2 regions of the Corynebacterium sp. 401_CJEI genome follow, and region 2 is predicted to be linked to the other one. Evidence: predicted binding sites of a transcription regulator. Region 2 holds the regulator's gene; the other holds the start of a gene.

Region 1 (3,814 bases), on a different contig from region 2:
ATCGGCCGTGCCACCGCAGAAAAACTGCTTTCCCGCGGCTAAACCGTCGGAGTTGTTGACGTCTCTGCTCGAAAATGTCAGCACTGACGGCACCAAGCGCATGGGTATTCGCATCACACCAGCTGATGTCGCCAACGCAATCGTCGACTGCATCGACCAGAAACAGGACACGATTACTAAGGCTGACTTCCCTGTCAGCCTGCCGACAAAATTGCTGCACTATGCCGCCAGCGTCGGTGCCCCTTTCCTCAACCGCTTCATTAACGCAAAGCTGACTACGAAACGGAAGATCAGCCTCTAAGCCAGGACCCCGCTCCCTACCCGACTACCCACCGGGATCCTGTCCCGTCTCACCATTGCCATCCGCTGTGTCCCCCGCCCGTGTCTCTCGCGCTTTACGACGCAACCAGCGCCCCGGGCTATCGAACGTATCGGGGTCCTCATTGGATTCCGCTTTTCGGTTTCCTTCCTTGCCTTTCGGGGCCACCCAGACCACACGATCAGTAGAGACCGGCTCGCACTCCCCACTAACCCCGTCCCCTTCGTCAGTTCCTAGAATCCCCGGCACCTCATCCGGCCGAAGCGTCCACCAAGCATTTTCATCACATCGAGCATCATCGATCTTTCGATGCGTACCCGGATCAACCAACGTGAGATTATCCAGATCAGTGCCACCACCGGAAGACCACGACTGCACATGGTGAACATCACACATAGCTCCCGGAGTGCCCATGCCCGGCGCGGAGGAACCTCCTTCCTCTCCAAGAAGGGCCAGATACTGTGGCAAAGTCCCCAGCCTGCGGGACCGACCAAAGTACAAGGTCTGCCCCTCATTCCCCAAGACTTGGAGGAACGAATTTCTATCAACCATCTGTTGCACGGCCTGACTAATGGAAAATCGCACTCCCGCATCAGAGACCGCTTTGCCCGATCCAGGAAGTACAAAATCTTTCCCATCAGGCAAGGAGACTCCAGCTAGCGCTGCCACATCTGCGATATGCGCGACGGTGACCACCGATGTCGTCCCCCGCGCCGGCTGAAGGTCACCGCCTGGCTGAAAGCCCCCATTCACCGCCGCTTCCACGGCATCATGAAAACGCTGCTCCGGATTCCGCTGGTCATCGGCACCTTCTTCGAGTAACCCGCCAGGGCGCGCATGATCCGCCTGCAGCCTTTTGAGCACCGCTGCAAACGAAGGCGTAACCACACCGCTCAACCGGCTCATGCCGTCCGGCCCCTGAGCACCGATTTTTAGGCTTCGTTTCCGAGCGCGGTCCTCATCCGTATACGGGTCATCAACCCCCAACATCGCCCGCAGGCGGTTCGGCAATTTATTGAGATCATCAACACGGATCTTGTCCACTAAATCTGCAATGTGCTTGTCCAGCAGCCTAGACAGCTGTGCATGCTCCGTTGCCGGCAGCTCACGAACGGCTTTGTCAATCTTCGAAACAGCATCCGCACCGACAACACCTTCCTCAACCTTCTGACGAAGGTTCGGCATTCGCACATCCTCATTCGCCGGAGCAAACGGATCAACATTCCTACTCAGACGTCCGACGACATTGATACGCTGCCTCGCTTCTGCTCGCGAGATTCGCATCTCCTGCGCTAGCCACGCGATCCTTCGGTGCTCCGCGCTGGGCATCCGCCCCTTCATGGTCTCCACATAAGTCGCATCAATTACTGCGAGTCGTTTTCGCGCTTTCTCAATCGACTTATATGCATCGTGCGCATGATCCGGCGAAAGTACTTCGAAGTTCTCCACGATGACTGTCGACAGAGCTTCAAACTGCGCAACCGCATCTAAAACCTGCGATGTCGAAAGCGGTCCACCGCCGTTTGACGCCGATGGTGTAGACATTTCCCCACCCCTTTTAAAACGCTAGCAATCCGAATCCCCAAATGGACTAACTAATTTCCCTCCCCCACATTATCGCACACCCATTCGACACACCACAACCCCCTAAGTCAACTTTTTCGAACTTTTTTCCGAAACGCTGCCTCGCTTCCAGCGCCTAAACACCCCACCATCCGCCCTGAACACCCGACCAACCCGCGCAGCCCCCACCAAAAACTGCACGCCGAAACCCTAAAACCGCACCACCATCACGTCATGGTCCGGGAAGCTCGAGCGTCCCACTAGCTCAAACCCCGCCTTCACATAAGCTTTCGCCGCCCGCGGATTGGCATCATGGACAGCCAGACTAACCCCCGGGTACCCCAGCTCACGCGCATACTCAAGGAGCCCCGCAATCATCGGCTGCGACAGCCTGCGCCCAACAACACCTGGACGCAGCGCAATCGCTACCTCAGGAATCCCATTTTCCACGAAACCGTACCCCGGTCCGTCCTGCGTAAACGTACGCAGCCAGGCCGCCCCCACCGGCACTTCGTAGCTCTCGTGCTCTTCACTTGACGACGAATCCCCGCGCTCCAACCATTCCTTCTTAATGGCGGCCGCACTGTAGGTAGCCTCGCGAGAAACCCTCGGTTCAAATGGGTCAGTGCGGGTCATGTCGCTACTGAGCGACTCGAGGTCAGCGTCGTCAAGCGAAGTGGCGAAAAGGATAACCCCGCCCTGACTCGCGTCCCACTGGTCGACGTATTGACGCCTCGTGACTACATAATCTTCCGGCAGTGGCTGACTTTCATCTCCGAATGTTTCCGTTAGTTCGTCCATCCAGGCAATGAAGGGGAGGTCGGAGTCTGTCGCTGGTCGCCACTGAAAGTTAGTCATATTTGCGCACTATACCGGCGCACTCCAGACTGACCGGAATGCAACAAGCCCACACGGTCGGTCACAAGACACATAAATCTGGACAATAAAAGCACAAAAAGGGCGGTTCAGGAGAAAACTCTCTCAAACCGCCCCAACAAACAGACAGCCTGCTCAGCAGTTATCGCCCTGAGTATCAGGCGCCCTAGATTCGGGCTACGCCATCCTCGTCATAGCCGACAACCTTCAGCGACTCGCCATCGTCAGCAACCGTGACCTCTACGCGGTCACCATCGCGAACATCACCAGCGAGCAGTCGACGTGCCAGCTCATCGCCGATTGCCTTCTGCACCAGACGACGCAACGGACGGGCGCCGTAGGCCGGGTCGTAGCCGCGCTCCGACAGCCAATCCAGTGCCTCATCGGAGACATCCAGCACCAGACGACGTGCCTCCAGGCGTTCTGCCAGGTTGCGAACCTGAATGTCCACAATGCCGCGCAGCTGCTCGGAGGTCAGCGGATCGAAGATCACTACATCGTCGAGACGGTTGATGAACTCCGGCTTGAAGGCCATCTTGACCGCATCCATGATCTGCTCATGCGTACCACCAGCACCGAGGTTGGAGGTCAGAATCAGAATCGTGTTTCGGAAGTCCACGGTTCGGCCCTGACCATCGGTCAGGCGACCCTCATCGAGCACCTGCAGGAGCACATCGAACACGTCCGGGTGAGCCTTCTCGACCTCGTCGAAAAGCACGACGGTGTACGGACGGCGACGAACAGCCTCGGTGAGCTGACCGCCAGCGTCGTAGCCGACGTATCCAGGAGGAGCACCAATCAGACGAGCGACAGAGTGCTTCTCGCCGTACTCGGACATATCGATGCGCACCATCGCACGCTCATCGTCGAAGAGGAACTCCGCCAGCGCCTTGGCCAGCTCTGTCTTACCAACGCCAGTTGGACCGAGGAACAGGAAGGAACCAGTCGGACGGTTCGAATCGGCAACACCCGCACGCGAACGGCGGACGGCATCGGAGACAGCCTCCACAGCGGCATTCTGACCAACAACGCGACGGCCGAGGTTGAGCTCCATTT
Region 2 (3,814 bases):
TTGGCAGCACCTACGACATTTGCCACGTTATCTCCAAGCGATGGAGATTCGGCTTGAGGAAATGAACCGTGACCCGGACCGTGATGCCGAACGTGAAGATGAGGTGACTGAGGCCCGCGAATACTTGGCGGCAAAGCTTCAGCAGCTGCCTAAGGCACGTTCGAATTCCGCGGAGGTACGGGATATTCAGTGGCTCATTCAAGAGCTGCGCGTCAGCCTTTTCGCACAACGGCTGGGTACCGCCCAGAGCGTATCCCTGACTCGAATAAAGAAACGTGTGGATAAACTGCGTTAGTTCTTTTTAACCTCGTTGCCATTAGCCTGCGGTCCTTTCCCCTTGCGCATGCTGGCAATCTCTTGCGCGAAATCGTCCGCGGAGGAAAAGGACTTGTACACCGAAGCGAAGCGGAGATAGCCAACTTCGTCCAGTTCTTTGAGCGGCTCAAGGATGGCAAGGCCGATATCGTTTGAGTCCACCCGGGGCGTGCCTTTCTCGCGGAGGCTCTCCTCCACTTTTTGTGCAAGTTTCTTCAGCTGAGACTCTGATACTTCGCGCCCCTGGCACGCACGTCGAACACCCTGGATAACCTTTTCGCGGTTGAATTCCTCAGGGATTCCATCCCGTTTAACGACCATCAGCTGCGAGCGTTCAATCGTAGAAAAACGTTTGCCGCAATTCAGGCATTCCCTTCGGCGACGAATCCCCATACCGTTATCTATCAACCGTGAGTCCAAGACTCGTGTCTGATCATGATGACAAAACTGGCAATACACGGTCTCCAGTCTACGTCCCACCCCAACACCGGAAACTGGAATGATTATTGCGCGGAGTAGGAAGCGTACGTAGACGTAAAGGTGCTTTCGACCGCCTCACTTTGTCCCTGTTCAAAGACCATGCTGCCGAAAACTCCGAAGAAAGCACCAAGCCCTAGAGCCCATACCGCCATCAGGCGAGTCAGGTTAGTGCCTGCGGATACATCACTACGATTGGACTGCTGCGCCCTGCTAACGGATAGAGACGGACGCCCGTAGTTGACCGAGACATGACTGGGCCGCGACCTGTCCCTCCGCATTCGCGCCGATGAAGCCCCATTTCGATTGCGCTGTGCAATACGTGCACGCTGACCGGGCCGAACGATGTGCTGTGTGCAAGACGCACTACGTTCACCCCACACCAACGGGGCTTTCCGTGTCGTCCGAGCAGGGAGCTCGGAAACTTGAGAAAAGTCAATATCAGATGTGCTGCTAACACCAAGTGCGGTTGAAACCGTAGACATCATGTTTTCTCCCTTTCCAACGTTGACTCTCCCACCGTTGCCGGCCTGGAGAGAATAAGAGTTGTACGACCGTTTCCCGACGCTGTGGAGACTATGTCCAAGGGCGGATGCGGAGAATCCGTCTAGACCCTTTCATCAAACGACTGTTCGAGTAACTTGTCATGTTCGATTTATAACACCATGTTCGAATATTGTCTACTGCTATCCGGATTTATTTTCGATTTTCGACATCATCACCGCCTCCGAGCACGGATAATGTACACGTTTTCTAAAGAATTCAAGGGCGCACAGTGTTCGATGCTCGACGATTCGAACAGTTTTGAGTTATGATTCATTCGAAAGAGTTTGAGAAGGGATGTTCCATGGCTCAAAAGAAGAAAGCGAACCCTAAAACACTCACCGATCGGCAGCGTCGGATTCTTGACGTCATTTCGGATGCCGTCGTACTTCGCGGATACCCACCGAGCATTCGAGAAATTGGGGATGCTGTGGGCTTGAATTCCACCTCGTCGGTGGCATACCAACTCAAGGAGTTGGAGAAGAAGGGCTTTCTCCGCCGCGACCCACACAAACCCCGCGCGGTAAACGTAAGGGATTCGAAGTCCTCCGCTGGCACTTTCACTCCGGTAAAGCCTGGGCCAAAGGCTACTGGCACCACCCAAACTCCCGAGATGCCAGAGGACATGCCAGAGCCAATCTTCGTTCCTATCGTTGGACAGATTGCGGCTGGCAACCCTATTTTGGCGGAGCAGCATGTGGAAAGTCACATGGCACTTCCGATGGAGATTACGGGCTCTGGTCAGCTATACCTACTCAAGGTCGTGGGTGATTCCATGGTTGACGCGGGCATTCTCGACGGAGACTGGGTGGTAGTCCGTTCCCAAGACGTGGTCGAACAGGGAGATTTCGTTGCAGCCCTGTTTGAAGATGAAGCAACAGTCAAGGAATGGCACGAAGACGCTGCTGGCAAGTGGCTCATGCCCCATAATCGCGCCTTTGACCCACTCCCCGCGGAGCACGCCAAAATCCTCGGCAAGATTGTCAGCGTCCTACGCAGCCTCTAATTTCCCACATTTTCGTTGCCCGAAACAGACATAAACGGGCATACTGGGAACAGATAGTAAAGCTGAAATTTCTTAACAGCTAAGGAGCGGGGAATGTACGCAGAGGAACGCCGCCGGAAGATTGCGTCTTTGACAGCAGTCGAAGGGCGCGTGACGGTCGCTGATCTTGCGGAAGCTTTCGATGTCACAGCAGAGACGATTCGCCGTGACCTAGCTCAGTTGGATGCAGAGGGCGCAGTTCACCGCGTACACGGTGGCGCTGTGGCTACTCGTTCTTTTCAGACTGTTGAGTTTTCAGTTGCCGCTCGAAAGAACGCGCAAAAGGACGCGAAGCTCTCTATTGCCCGCTGTGCTGCGGATTTTCTGCCTGACTCTGGTGGTGGAATTTTTCTCGATGCTGGAACTACCACCGAGGCTCTTGCAGAGCTGATGGTCCACTCCCCTGATAACCGCCGTTGGTCGGTTGTCACAAACTCTCTTCCCAACGCCATCACACTCGCAGGATCGAACCGCATTGAGCTTCAACTCCTTGGCGGCCAAGTTCGCGTCATTACTCAGGCGGTTGCTGGCGATACGGCACTCCGCACTCTCGCGGTTATGCGTGCCGATGTCGCTTTCATTGGTTCTAATGCCTTGACAATTGACCACGGTCTTTCTACTGCTGATCCGCAGGAAGCGGCGGTAAAGCGCGCGATGATTACGAATGCGCGCAAGGTCATCGTTATGGCGGACTCGACGAAACTTGGCCGCGACTTTCTCGTCAGCTTTGCAGCATTGGAAGATATCGACGTCGTGATTACAGATTCCTCTGCCCCGGAACAGTTCGTCAACGATCTCAGGGAGCAAGGTGTCGAGGTTGTGGTTGCTTCATGATCCTGACCTTGACTGTAAATCCGTCAATCGATCGACTTGCTCGACTCGATACGGAGCTCAAGCGAGGTGGCGTGTTCCGCCTACCAATGGCTGAGGACATGGCTGGTGGCAAGGGAATTAATGTGTCCAAGGCGTTGCACTACGCCGGAGAAAAGACGCTCGCGCTCTACCCGGCATCGGACTCCGGAAAATTCACGCGCCTGTTGGAAGTCTCTGGCATACCCCATGAAGCCATCAACACGACTAACGAAGCCCGCGTTAATCTCACACTCGCAGAGCCAGATGGGACGACCACCAAGCTCAATTCCCCTGGCATGACATTGACGAAAGCGCACCGTAGGCGTGTCCTGGAGAAACTTATCCACCATGCTAAACACGCCACGTGGGTAGTTTTCGCAGGTTCATTGCCCCCTGGTGTCCCCAGGGATTTTTACGTTCAATGCACCGAGGCGGTGTATTCGGTCAACCCGAATATTCGTGTTGCTATGGATACGAGCGACGGCCCACTGACTGAGGTCGTTCGCGCATTTCCAAAGGTGCGACCTTTTTTGATGAAGCCGAACGCCTACGAACTTGGTCAAATCATTGATCAGGACGGCG

What was found. Region 2 encodes LexA, which represses DNA repair genes until DNA is damaged. Its sites were predicted from a motif close to CGAACANNTGTTCG; they were not measured.
Region 1: ADM64_RS07685 (HNH endonuclease signature motif containing protein) is a predicted target of LexA. The motif match lies at 1,938-1,951, and genes of this name have one in related genera.

Annotation. Positions count from the first base shown of each region.
Region 1 covers NZ_JVIP01000035.1:34,833-38,646, reverse strand. The annotation lists gene ADM64_RS07690 (hypothetical protein) at 8-301, shown strand; gene ADM64_RS07685 (HNH endonuclease signature motif containing protein) at 326-1,864, opposite strand; gene ADM64_RS07680 (GNAT family N-acetyltransferase) at 2,093-2,740, opposite strand; gene clpB (ATP-dependent chaperone ClpB) at 2,925-3,814, opposite strand, start outside.
Region 2 covers NZ_JVIP01000009.1:53,652-57,465, reverse strand. The annotation lists gene hrpA (ATP-dependent RNA helicase HrpA) at 1-295, shown strand, start outside; gene nrdR (transcriptional regulator NrdR) at 292-774, opposite strand; gene lexA (transcriptional repressor LexA) at 1,640-2,341, shown strand; gene ADM64_RS02215 (DeoR/GlpR family DNA-binding transcription regulator) at 2,435-3,214, shown strand; gene ADM64_RS02210 (1-phosphofructokinase family hexose kinase) at 3,211-3,814, shown strand, end outside.